4 regions of the Deefgea piscis genome follow, and region 1 is predicted to be linked to each of the others. Evidence: predicted binding sites of a transcription regulator. Region 1 holds the regulator's gene; each other region holds the start of a gene.
The links. Region 1 encodes sigma-54, which starts transcription at its own class of promoters, with help from an activator protein. Its sites were predicted from a motif close to CTGGCACGCTTCATGCTT; they were not measured.
Positions count from the first base shown of each region.

Region 1 (3,134 bases):
TATTGGGCCCCAATGGCGCAGGTAAAACGACTAGCTTTTACATGATTGTTGGCTTAGTGAAAATGGATGCTGGGCGCATTGAGCTCGATGGCGTGGACGTCAGTCAGCAGCCCATTCATAAACGCGCTCGGCTCGGTTTAGGCTATTTGCCGCAAGAAGCGTCTATTTTTCGCAAAATGACCGTCGCTGAGAATATTAAAGCAGTGCTTGAGCTGCATTACAGCAGTAAAGACGAAATTGAGTCGCGCTTAGACGAGTTGCTGCACGATTTACATATCGCGCATTTGCGTGAAAGTGGCGCAATGAGTCTTTCTGGGGGTGAGCGCCGCCGCGTTGAGATCGCTCGCGCACTCGCTTCTAATCCACAATTTGTTTTGCTCGATGAGCCATTTGCGGGGGTTGATCCGATTGCGGTGATTGATATTCAGCGCATTATTGGTTTCTTAAAAGGGCGTGGGATTGGGGTATTGATTACCGATCATAATGTTCGCGAAACCTTAGGGATTTGCGATCGTGCCTATATTATTTCTGAAGGCGCCGTCATGGCAGCTGGTAAGCCCGATGAAATCGTTAATAATGAAGATGTTCGCCAAGTTTATCTGGGTGAGCATTTTAAAATGTAGTGTTTTTGCCAACTAGGTTATTCCCTTCATGAAGCAAACCTTGCAGTTGCGGATGTCGCAACAGCTCAATTTGACACCGCAGCTTCAGCAATCGATTAAGCTTTTGCAGTTGTCTACGCTTGATTTCCAACAAGAAATAGAGCAATTTTTAGCCGAAAATCCCATGCTTGAACGCGAAGATGGCGTGCAAGATGCGGGTGAGGAAGCTGAAAAGCCTGAGGTCAGTGAGATCGTTGAAGATGGCGATAGCTTGCGCTGGGATGAGGTGCGCAGTAACGCCTCATTTGATGAGGGTGATGAAAATGACCCCGCTTTGCGGGTGGCGAAGCTGTACTCGTTGCGTGATTATTTGTTAGCGCAAACTGGCTGCTTACCCTTATCTGATCGTGATAGCGCATTGATTTCATTGCTGATTGATGCGCTAGATGATGACGGAATGTTAAGTCAGAGCTTGGAAGAAATTTACGCGCAGCTACCAGAGAGCTTGGTGCAAGAACTTGAGCTGGAACCAGAAGAATTACAAATCGCACTGCAACATTTACAGCAACTTGAGCCACTCGGTGTCGGTGCACGTGATTTGCCCGAGTCGTTAACATTGCAATTGCGGGTCTTGCCAGAAAATAGTATTCGAAATATTGCCATTCGATTGGTGAATGAAGGTCTCGATTTATTGGCGCAACGGGATTACACTAGACTTAAACGTCAACTGCAGTGCGATGAAGTGGCACTCAAAAACGCGCAAATATTAATTCGGCGTTTAACACCAAGACCGGGTGCAAATTGGTCAGCAGAGACGACACGCTACGTTTTACCTGATGTGATTGTGACCAAGGTGCGCGGGCAATGGCAGGTACGCTTAAATAGCGCGGCGCAGCCCAAGCTAAGAGTCAATGAATTGTATGCAAAGTTACTACAAGGCGACTCAGCAGCCGCGCTCAGTGGTAAGCTACAAGAAGCACGCTGGCTGATTAAAAGTGTTGAGCAACGAGGCAGTACGATTTTACGGGTCGCTGAAGCCATTGTAATGCGACAAAAAGCATTTTTTGAGTATGGTGAAGTTGCAATGCGGCCTTTAGTGCTGCGCGATATTGCGGATGAACTTGAATTACATGAGTCGACGATTTCTCGGGTAACAACGCAAAAATACATGCTGACCCCGCGCGGTGTTTTTGAGTACAAATACTTTTTTGGCAGTCATGTTGAAAGTGAAAGCGGTGGTGAAAACTCAGCAACATCGATTAAGGCTTTGATCAAACAACTGGTACAGCAAGAAAATCAGCACAAGCCATTATCCGATAGTGCTATAACTGAAGAACTCGCACGGCAAGGTGTTGTGGTTGCGCGGCGCACCGTTGCTAAGTACAGGGAGGCATTAATGATTCCTCCCGTTAATCTGCGCAAGTGCTTATAAAAGCACTGCCTTATAAAAGCATGAAGAACCGAAGGAGTAGTATATGAACCTCAACATTAGTGGTCATCATCTGGAAGTTACACCAGCGATTCGTGAATACGTTTCAGGTAAAATTGAACGCACGACCCGCCATTTTGATAATGTGATTGATGTTTTAGTCATTTTGTCAGTGGATAAGCTGGAACATAAGGCCGAGGCGACAATCAATGTCGTTGGTAAAGATCTGCATGTTGAGTCTATCGATAGCGATATGTATGCAGCCATCGATAGCATGGTCGATAAACTAGATCGCCAGATTATTAAATATAAAGAAAAACTATCTGGTCATCGTAATGATGCCCTGAAGCATCAAGTGGTAATCGAAGAATAATCCGTTGCACAAGCAACACAACGGGAACGCCGCGAGTCGTTCCCGTTTTTGTTTATCGGAGTGCAAGTTACAATAGCAGCTCCCTTAAGGACATAAGTTTGAACATGAGCCTAATTAGCAAAATACTTCCAGTCGCCAATGTTTTTTTAGATTTGGATGTGGGTAGCAAAAAACGCGTTTTTGAACATGTGGGTATCCTGTTCGAAAACAGCCATGGGATTGCGCGTAGCGTAATTTTTGACAGCCTCTTTGCCCGTGAAAAGCTCGGCTCAACGGGTTTGGGTCAAGGCGTCGCCATTCCGCATGGTCGGATTAAAGGCTTAAAAGAAGCGGTAGGGGCCTTTGTGCGCTTGAGTGCGCCCATTCAGTTTGATGCGCCGGATAGCAAACCGGTATCATTAATTTTTGTACTCTTAGTGCCAGCCAATGCCACTGATTTACATTTGCAGATTTTGTCAGAATTAGCGCAGCTGTTTTCTGATAAGCAATTGCGTGAAGAATTAATGACCTTGCCCGATCCCGAAGCGGTATGGCAGCGCATTTCGACATGGGAGCCCTATGCTCCCGACTTCTCCTGATCGATTTGAGCCCTCAGCCAAGATCTGAGGGTTTATTTTTTGCCCGATGCCAATTTCGTTTTTGACCCATACTGGCATAAAATCACTGCTTTTAAAGCCATAGCGAGGCCGCATGCCGCAGATCACCGCTCGACAATTATTTATTGATAACG
Region 1 covers NZ_CP081149.1:2,891,168-2,894,301, reverse strand. The annotation lists gene lptB (LPS export ABC transporter ATP-binding protein) at 1-623, shown strand, start outside; gene K4H25_RS13500 (RNA polymerase factor sigma-54) at 652-2,034, shown strand; gene hpf (ribosome hibernation-promoting factor, HPF/YfiA family) at 2,078-2,404, shown strand; gene ptsN (PTS IIA-like nitrogen regulatory protein PtsN) at 2,509-2,982, shown strand; gene hprK (HPr(Ser) kinase/phosphatase) at 3,095-3,134, shown strand, end outside.

Region 2 (3,134 bases), 1.7 Mb from region 1:
ATAGATCTTTAATTCCATTTGCGTTTTGTATTTGTGATATAACCGAGGCTGAGTCAGTTTTATTAAATTCCCCGGCTCTATTTTTAGCTACTTCGATCAACTTATTTGCTAGTCCGCCCCAAGATGGAATGTGTGGGGAACTTAAACCTGCACCTGTCCAAAATACGATTGGACGCATTCTTTCAGAAAAAACAGTATGTAAATCTTTAAATTCATTTGAATTATTCAAAGTGCACCTTTGTTAATATTTTAATTAAACAATTGGTAATTATAAATAATAGGCAATATTAACATACAAGTAATCCGACCTAAGTTACCCTAGCCCGAAGCTATGAAAAATTATGTTGAACTACTTATTTCACAGCCCATAGGATAGCTTATTGCTTTGCGAAAATCGTTGTCATTGCTAATCTATTATTTATTTGATATGCCATAGACACTTTTTAAATTATTACATGATTAATTCTAAGTACGCACTCAAAAGATAGTTTGAATGCCATAGACACTACATAAATATAAATCAAAGATTTAGGCGGTGCTATTTTTGCATGCCTTAACGGCAGCAACAAAAACAGGCCTAATCAGGCCTGTTTCTCAAACTGTATTGCCGCACACCAAACGACTTAAGTGCTTACTTTGGCGATGCAGCATTCGCTCCGTGCCGATTTCATGCCCAAGCAAACAACTCGAATCCTGCATAAAAAACGCCGGATCTGGCGGTTTTGTTTCTGGCGTTAAAACTTACCAATTGGTTTCGCGCTCGGGGCTGGCTGAGGTTTGGTGGATGCTTAAATCGGCGCCGTTAAATTCTTCTTCGTCAGTCAGACGAATACCGACGGTTTTTTTCAATACGCCATAAACCAGATAGCCGCCAATAAAAGCAATGGCAATTCCGAGTAGGGTGCCGACGATTTGCGCCAAGATACTGACGCCACCTATGCCGCCCAAATAGTTGCTGCCAAATATTCCTGCAGCAATACCCCCCCATGCACCGCAAATACCATGCAGTGGCCATACGCCAAGCACGTCGTCGATTTTCCAGCGATTTTGCGTCAGGGTAAATAACCAAACAAACAGTCCGCCGGCAATACCGCCAACAACCAGCGCGCCTAATGGATGCATGATGTCGGAGCCAGCACAGACCGCGACTAAGCCCGCGAGTGGACCATTATGAATAAAGCCGGGGTCGTTTTTGCCGACCACGGTGGCCACTAAGGTGCCGCCCACCATCGCCATGAGTGAGTTCATCGCTACTAAACCGGAAATGCCTTCAATTTTTTGCGCGCTCATCACGTTAAAGCCAAACCAGCCGACGATCAAAATCCATGCGCCTAGGGCTAAAAATGGGATGCTGGATGGTGGATGCGCGGCAATACGGCCTTCTTTGCTGTAACGACCACGGCGCGCGCCCAGATGCAGTACGGCGGCAAGGCCAATCCAGCCGCCGACCGCATGCACCACCACCGAGCCAGCAAAATCATGAAAGGGCGCGCCAAACCAAGCTTTAAATAGATCTTGCATGCCAAAATTATTATTCCACACCATGCCTTCAAAAAAGGGATAGATAAAGCCGACCAGTAAAAAAGTCGCCGCTGATTGTGGGTGAAATTTGGCGCGCTCAGCAATGCCGCCAGAAACAATTGCTGGAATGGCGGCAGCAAAAGTCAGTAAAAAGAAAAATCGAACCAGCTCAAAACCATGGTTTTCTAGCATGGCGCTGGCTGGGCCAAAAAAATGCACGCCGTAGGCGATACCGTAGCCAATAAAAAAATAAGCGATGGCAGAAACAGCAAAGTCGGTCAAAATTTTAACTAAGGCATTGACCTGATTTTTTTTACGTACCGTGCCCAGTTCCAAAAAAGCAAAGCCAGCATGCATCGCCAAAATCATAATGGCGCCTAATAAAATAAATAAAACGTCGACACTACTCGCACTCATTGCTTGCTCCCTTAGTGATCAGCTTGAAAACGGATCGGCACTAAAAGCAAGCAGTATGCCATTGCCATTAAGTGGCTGATTTAAGGTGCTTATCTTGTTTTTTGCTACCGATCTGCGAGCGTCTGGAGCGCTTTCATGCGCAATAAGAGTGCAATAAGGGCAGCGTTAGCGTGCGTGACGGTTTATTTTGGTGCGCTTTTTTGCCGCGCATGGCGAAAGTAGCGCGTATTGGCATAAAAGTCGGCGTCTTGCTCGGGCCACCATTGTGGAATGCCCAAATACGGCAGGGGAGGGAGCTGGCGCGGGGTTTGTAGCGCGTGTAGCTCGATTTGTTCGGCAATTCGGTGATCGAGTTCTTGGCGTTGCGCGATTAAATCAAGCGCAAAAAAATCCGCGTCAACTTGAATCGGCCAGCATTTTCCGGTTAAACCCACAAAGGGTTGCAGTAGGTTTTCTAGTGTCGCGTGACCAAAAACAAAGGCGCTGATTTCTTGTCCCCATGCCTGTGCTTCTTCGACAAACAATGCCTGCCATTGGTGCGCGACCATCAGCTCAAGTAGCGCTGGGCGGCTATACGGCAAAATTAAGCCGCATTCATCAAAGAGGGTGGCCGCATCGCGCACTGGGCCACGGATTTTGCTGTCTGGATCGGCTTGCATCGCTTTAAAGTGCAGCGCATTGAGTGCGACTTTGCTTTTGGGGTAGGCTTGCCAAATCGTTGCGTTAAAAGTGTCATGCCAGTTTAAGCGGGTAGCTACACGGCCTTTTTGGTAGATTTCTAGCTCGTAATATTCAGTGATGCTATCGGGATCGACAAACTGAATATTGGCACCGCCTTGGGTTTGGATGCGCTCGCTCACCGTCAACCAATCGGCATGCAATGGGGCTTGGGAAAAGCGTTGTAGATAGGGTAAAACCGGAGCAAAGGCAGGGGTGGTCGAGAAAAAATCTAGGGGCCAAGAGGTCATAAAATTCAAAAATCAAACAGGGTTAAACAGTGCGAAGTTTAACCCTGATCGGGCGCTTAAGCTAAAACTTTCAATACGGCTTCATAGTTAGGCTCGTCTTTAATATCGGCAACGAGTTCAGCATGGATGACTTGATCATTCGCATCCAACACAATGACCGCACGTGCAGCAACGCCAGCCAATGGTGCGCTGGTGATTTCAACGCCGTAATTGGCCAAGAATTCACGA
Region 2 covers NZ_CP081149.1:1,181,786-1,184,919, forward strand. The annotation lists gene K4H25_RS05530 (protein kinase domain-containing protein) at 1-229, opposite strand, end outside; gene K4H25_RS05535 (ammonium transporter) at 742-1,938, opposite strand; gene K4H25_RS05540 (DUF3025 domain-containing protein) at 2,121-2,906, opposite strand; gene tpx (thiol peroxidase) at 2,963-3,134, opposite strand, start outside.
Region 2: the regulator sigma-54 is predicted to act here: its motif matches at 1,983-2,000, upstream of K4H25_RS05535 (ammonium transporter).

Region 3 (3,134 bases), 900 kb from region 1:
GTTGAAGCTGCTCGCTGAGTCTACGGGTAGGTTGCTTGAGCGCATCAGTAATGGTGCGCCTAGAGGAATGATGGTCACGGATGGCAACATCTGGACAGGACCCGGCTTATCGGCCCGCTTCGCCCCCATACACATACCTATGTATATTAATACATGCGGCGATCAAAATAAGGTAGCAGGCGATACACCTGTTGCGAACTCAAATTGAATTCTCGCTCAGCCGCTTGCATGGCTTCTAGCAAACCGCATCCGGCGGCAATTTCTTGATCAATAAAATTCAGCACTTCTTGAGCCACGCGCAAAACCTAAGATGGATAATTAGCAATCTGAGTATTTTGCCTGCCGAAGATTAAAATTAAATGTCTATCTGATTGAGCAATGACTTTGCTCAGTATTTTTGACGTGTAGCATGCCGCACCTTGCGCTAACAGCGCCCATGCTTGATCGTTATTCGTTAAGTCGACGAACAAAATGCAAATAACCCATTTCGCGGGCGTAGCCCATTTTTTGATAAATGCGGTGGGCACGCACGTTTTCGGGGCCTGTTTCCATCATCAGCATGCCGATTCCGGCCGCTTGCGCTTCTTTTTCAACTTGAGCTAATAAGGCTTCGCCCACGTGCTGACCGCGATAAGCTGGTTGCACATACAAATCATTGAGCACCCAGCTACGACACAAAGCAATCGATGAAAAGCAGGCAAAGACTTGCGCAAAGGCGAGGGTTTCGCCGGCACTATTGCGCGCTAAATAAATTTTGGAATCCCCAGTCGCTAGTCGTTCAGCCAAAAAAGCGCGTGCTTCTGTCTCATTATCTGGGCAACCATGAAACTGACGATAGGCATTAAATAAGGGAGCTAAACGGTCGAGATCGAGAATGCTGGCGTAGCTTAAATAGAAACTAGAGGCACAAGGTTCTGGATTGAGTCGGGTATCGGCGGCAGACATGACGATCTCTTTTTGTCGTTGTTTTTTTCATGGTACAAAAAAACCGAGCACATGGCTCGGTTTCTTATTGATTTGTTGCATATATTACAGGCGTGTCAGTTTTATATGCCGTCTTGCGGGTTGTTGGTTTGCAGCCGCATTTCAAGATCTGCAACGCGTGCTTCCATTTGGGTCAGCGTTTCGCGCGTGCGGGCGAGTACTTCTTGTTGGATTTCAAACTCTTCACGCGTAACTAAATCCATTTTGTTAAATGCCGAACCCATCATGGCGCGCACGTTTTTTTCAATATCTTTCGCTGGGCTAGCGGCGATGGCTTCCGAGATTTTATTGCTGATTTCATCGAAAAATTTGTCTTTTAACATGACTTTCTCCAGTTATTGGCAATGGTTGAATCCAGTTTAGCAGATTCAAATTCACAACAGTTTGATTTACATGCACCAAGACGGAGCAGCGCGTAGCACGTTTGATTTAAATATTGCGCTGCAACAGTGCTAACTTGGGGCCTGACGAATTTAAATCAATGATAAACAGCGCTGAACTGGGCTGGCACGCTTCATGCTAACAATTCCCTCATCAATCTGACCGTTTGTATAAGGAGTTACACCATGAAATTTGTAAGCGCAATTATCAAGCCTTTTAAGCTTGATGAAGTTCGTGAAGGCCTTTCAGCAATCGGTGTTCAGGGTTTGACTGTGACTGAGGTAAAAGGTTTCGGTCGCCAAAAAGGACATACCGAGTTATATCGCGGTGCTGAATATGTGGTCGATTTTTTACCTAAGGTCAAAGTAGAAATCGCGATTGCCGACGAATTGCTCGAGCAAACAATCGAGGCGATTGAAAAGGCCGCTCACACCGGAAAAATCGGCGATGGCAAAATTTTTGTCTTTGACTTGATGCACGTGGTGCGAATTCGTACCAGTGAAACAGGTGACGCCGCAATTTAAATTGAGCTGATCGCCATCGATATCAACAAAAAATCATAATTCGCTAGCGATACATCACGATAGATTTGATCTGGAGCGCATGAAAATGAAAAAAATACTCGCATCTTTAGCTTTGTTTTCCGCCATGTGGGTGGCGGCCCCCAGTTTTGCCGCTGACGCGATCACGGCCAGTACCGCCTCTGCAACAATGGAGGCGGTGGTCGACGTGGCTGTGAGCGTTCAAACCACCGCTGCCGCGATTGCCGCGCCGGTGATGACGGTGAATAAAGGCGATAACAGTTGGTTGTTTGTGGCTACGGCCTTAGTGATTTTGATGTCGATTCCAGGCTTGGCGCTGTTTTATGGTGGCTTGGTGCGCAGCAAAAATATGCTGTCGGTGCTGATGCAAGTATTTAGTATCTTTAGCTTGATCAGCGTGCTGTGGGTGATTTATGGCTATAGCTTGGCGTTCACCGAGGGCAATGCCTTTTTTGGCTCTACGTCAAAAATACTGCTTAATGGGGTGACGCCAGATTCAATTGCCGCCACTTTTAATAAAGGCATTGGTATTTCTGAGCTGATTTATATTGCGTTTCAAGGTGCTTTTGCGGCGATTACTTGCGGTTTGATTGTTGGTTCGTTTGCCGAACGGATTAAGTTTTCGGCATTATTGGTTTTTTGCGTGCTGTGGTTTACGTTTTCTTATTTGCCAATCGCGCATATGGTTTGGTACTGGGCCGGTCCTGATGCGTATACCGATGCGGCGGCAGCGACCGCAGCAGCAGCGACCGCTGGATTTTTATTCCAAGATGGCGCTTTAGATTTTGCCGGTGGTACGGTGGTGCATATTAATGCCGCAGTTGCTGGTTTGATTGGTTCGTATTTTGTCGGCAAACGGATTGGTTATGGCCGTGATCCAATGACGCCACATAGTTTAACGATGACGATGATTGGTGCTTCATTACTCTGGTTTGGCTGGTTTGGTTTTAATGCTGGCTCGGCGCTCGAAGCCAACGGTACTGCGGCTTTGGCCTTTGTAAACACTTGGGTCGCTCCTGCGGCGGCAGCAATGACTTGGTTGCTGATTGAGTGGATGTGGAAAGGTAAACCGTCGTTATTGGGCGCGGCATCGGGGGCGGTAGCAGGTTTAGTGGTGATTACCCCTGCGGCGGGTTTTGTCGGGGTCGGTGGTGGTTTGGTGATGGGCGTGATTGCGGGTGTCGCTGGTTTATGGGGTGTGCACGGCTTGAAACGTTTATTGGGTGC
Region 3 covers NZ_CP081149.1:213,539-216,672, reverse strand. The annotation lists RNA gene rnpB (RNase P RNA component class A) at 1-125, shown strand, start outside; gene K4H25_RS01010 (hypothetical protein) at 147-296, opposite strand; gene K4H25_RS01005 (GNAT family N-acetyltransferase) at 448-945, opposite strand; gene K4H25_RS01000 (accessory factor UbiK family protein) at 1,047-1,307, opposite strand; gene glnK (P-II family nitrogen regulator) at 1,551-1,889, shown strand; gene amt (ammonium transporter) at 1,975-3,134, shown strand, end outside.
Region 3: the regulator sigma-54 is predicted to act here: its motif matches at 1,489-1,506, upstream of glnK (P-II family nitrogen regulator).

Region 4 (3,134 bases), 1.6 Mb from region 1:
TATACCCATGAATTACGACCGCTATTACACGCATGATCTGATCAACGGCCCCGGCATCCGCGTGACGCTTTTTGTCAGCGGCTGCCAACATGCGTGCGAAGGTTGCTACAACCCATCGACATGGGATAGAAAATCCGGCCAAGCCTTCACCGCTGAAATCGAACAAAAACTACTGCAAGCCTGCGAATCACACGACGGCCTTAGCCTCTCCGGCGGTGATCCACTGCACCCGGCCAATCGGGACGCCATCCTCCAACTCTGCCAAGCCTTTAAACAGCGCTACCCCGAAAAAAACATCTGGCTCTGGACTGGCTACGTGTTTGAAGAGCTGCAAGACCTCGCCATCATGCAATACATCGACGTGCTCATCGACGGCAAATTCGAACAAAATGCCCCCACCAGCCAACCCTGGCGCGGCTCTAGCAACCAACGCCTGATCGAACTCAAAAACCACCGCAACCGTGGTGGTGATTAATTCGCGGCAGCTTATTTGGGATTGGGGAAGTGTGTGCAAATTCGCAGGGTTTACGCACTCGGAATTATGCTAAATAAATCACAAATCGTCATAATTACGCCAAGCCTATCATCCAACACAATCATTGCAATTGGCTTTACAGCGCAACGTAGATAAATCACCAACCGGTTCACCGCGTGCGCAAATGCGCACCCTACAGAACTAAAATATACATTTCATTTTAAGAACAAAATTTAGGTCTAATATCGGCCGACATATTCGTCGTTGCGCAAAGCCATTGATCTTGTATCAAATCATAATTGAGGACGATGGTTGAATTAACTAAACTCGAAGGCGTATTTTGTAATTCACAACGAATCGATGCCGCTGTCACCGTAATAGCACAATGATTGGTTAAGGATTGCAAACCAATATCAGCAACTGAAGAAACGGTTTCGCCATTATTAATATGGCCAATAAAATTAGTTTTTCCTGCAGCAATTTCAGTATACGCAGCCATCGCTTTGCTTTGGCTTAAATATTGTTGATACTGATTAGTTGCGATAGAAGCAATAATGCCAATAATTGCAATCACCACCAACAATTCAATTAGAGTAAGGCCAGCTTGTATTTTCATTATTCCAGTTCCTCATAATAAAAAACAATCTTGAGCCATATTTAATTTTAGCTTGAAATCCAACTTATTTAATAAGAAGTAAGCCCCATAACTATGGGGCTTACTTTCAAACTATTACTTAACTAACAAAATTAAACGCCTGGGCAAGTTTTTGGCATCAAATCTGCAGGGCCGTCCGAAGTACAAGTCCAAGCACCAGCTGCATCACGCGCCCAAGTTAAAATTTTGCCATTAACTGCTGCTGGAGCATTAATAAGTGTACATGCAATACTAGCAACACCATCAGCTCCACCTGTAGCGGCAATGGTGCAATTCTGTGTCTTTGCTTGCAAACCAATATCTGTTTGAGCTGCGACTGTTTCGCCATTATTTAGTTTTTCTTCCATTGCTGTTTTACCTGCAGCAACTTCAGCTAAACCAGCAGTTGCTTTGGCTTTAGCTTGGTATGCAGAATATGCAGGGATCGCTACTGCAGCCAAAATACCGATAATCGCCACAACGATCATCAATTCAATCAAAGTAAAACCTTGTTGGGCGCGTTTCATAGTTTGGTTCATGGTATTGCTCCTAATGTATTGGGTGAGTAGGCAATTCTGCCTAACTTGATCTTGGTATAAGCAATCATCGTGCCAGCCGCGTAAATATGATGAGCCTAGCGTAATCACCCGTATGCAATCGTTGCAATAAAACCTAGGGAATAAGGCAATGCCGCCGCCGACTTCGCTACGCGCCATCAAAGTGACTAGGCTAAATTACGCAAAAATGTAGTTTAACCACTCTGAGTCTGACCATTTTTGTCACAAAAACTGCCGTAAATGGTAAAAATACCTATGCCGCAAACAACATCAAGCTAATTACCCATCCCCCATTCAACCTTTCCACCCCACTCGCACATTAATACTTCCCTGACAAATCTGGGCTTGTTACCATCAAGCGGATCAGTTAACGAGGTGGCGTATGCGTTTATTTTTGGTGGTTTGCTTATTGCTTAGCGCCCTGCCCGCCTTTGCGGCGCGGATTTTGCCGGAAGGGGCTTATGCGCAGATGGATTATTATGCGCCGCCGGTGATTCGTTTGGATGGCAAGGATTATTTGGTGTCAGCGGCGTTTCAGGTGCGTGATCAGCAAAACCGTTTGATTCCACCACAGCGCGTACCCCGTGATGTGCCGGTTTGGGTACAGCTTGAAGCCAATCGCAAGGATTTGGTGTGGAAAGCGTGGCTACTCTCGCCAGCTGAGATTGATTTCCTTAAATCCATCGGCCGAATCAAAGAACCACGCGGTGGTTTTTTGGGGATAGGCTGCTGGTTTGTTGACTGCAATGCGGTGCAATAACGAAACAAGCACAAGCCATTGCTCGCATTCTGAAACAGAAGCAATAATGTCAAATACTGGCCTTAGCAAATGGGATGTCGCGGACTATCTCAAAACCGAAGCAGAGATGACTTTGTATTTTGAGGCCTGCCTTGAGGAAAATGATCCACAGCTTATTGCGCATGCCTTGGGCGATATTGCTCGCGCTCGCGGCATGAGTCAGCTTGCCAAAGACACTGGGCTTTCTCGTGAGAATCTCTATAAAGCACTCTCTAGCAATGGCAATCCCAGCTTTGCGACCATACTCAAAGTAACCCAAGCCCTTGGCTTGCAATTGCACGCTAGCCCACGTTAATGGTTGGCGTTGTTACTACTACGATTAGCGTCGCGTAATCGCCCGCATGGCATCAATTACGCGCCAGCGCTGGCGATAAGGCGGCGGAGCCTTCGATTTCGCTGCGCGCTATCGGAGCTACGCTATTGCGCAAGTCGGCAGTCCTGCTTGCTGCTGCTCACCCTGTGTAACAAATCCCATGTCATAAGAGCGCCGCTTGTGGGTCGATTTGCGTTAAAATCACGGCCTAGTCTTTGCTGGCAACATTGCCCAATACACCAAAATAATTCTTATTTTTATTGCATTCCAAGGGTATTGCTACATAGCCCTTGTTGATAAAAGCAGTAAAACCAATACCCCTATAGAAGAAAGCGATGAGCAAAAAAGTCTTTATT
Region 4 covers NZ_CP081149.1:908,835-911,968, reverse strand. The annotation lists gene nrdG (anaerobic ribonucleoside-triphosphate reductase activating protein) at 8-475, shown strand; gene K4H25_RS04345 (pilin) at 696-1,091, opposite strand; gene K4H25_RS04340 (pilin) at 1,223-1,648, opposite strand; gene K4H25_RS04335 (hypothetical protein) at 2,049-2,426, shown strand; gene K4H25_RS04330 (addiction module antidote protein) at 2,473-2,760, shown strand; gene miaB (tRNA (N6-isopentenyl adenosine(37)-C2)-methylthiotransferase MiaB) at 3,114-3,134, shown strand, end outside.
Region 4: the regulator sigma-54 is predicted to act here: its motif matches at 1,707-1,724, upstream of K4H25_RS04340 (pilin).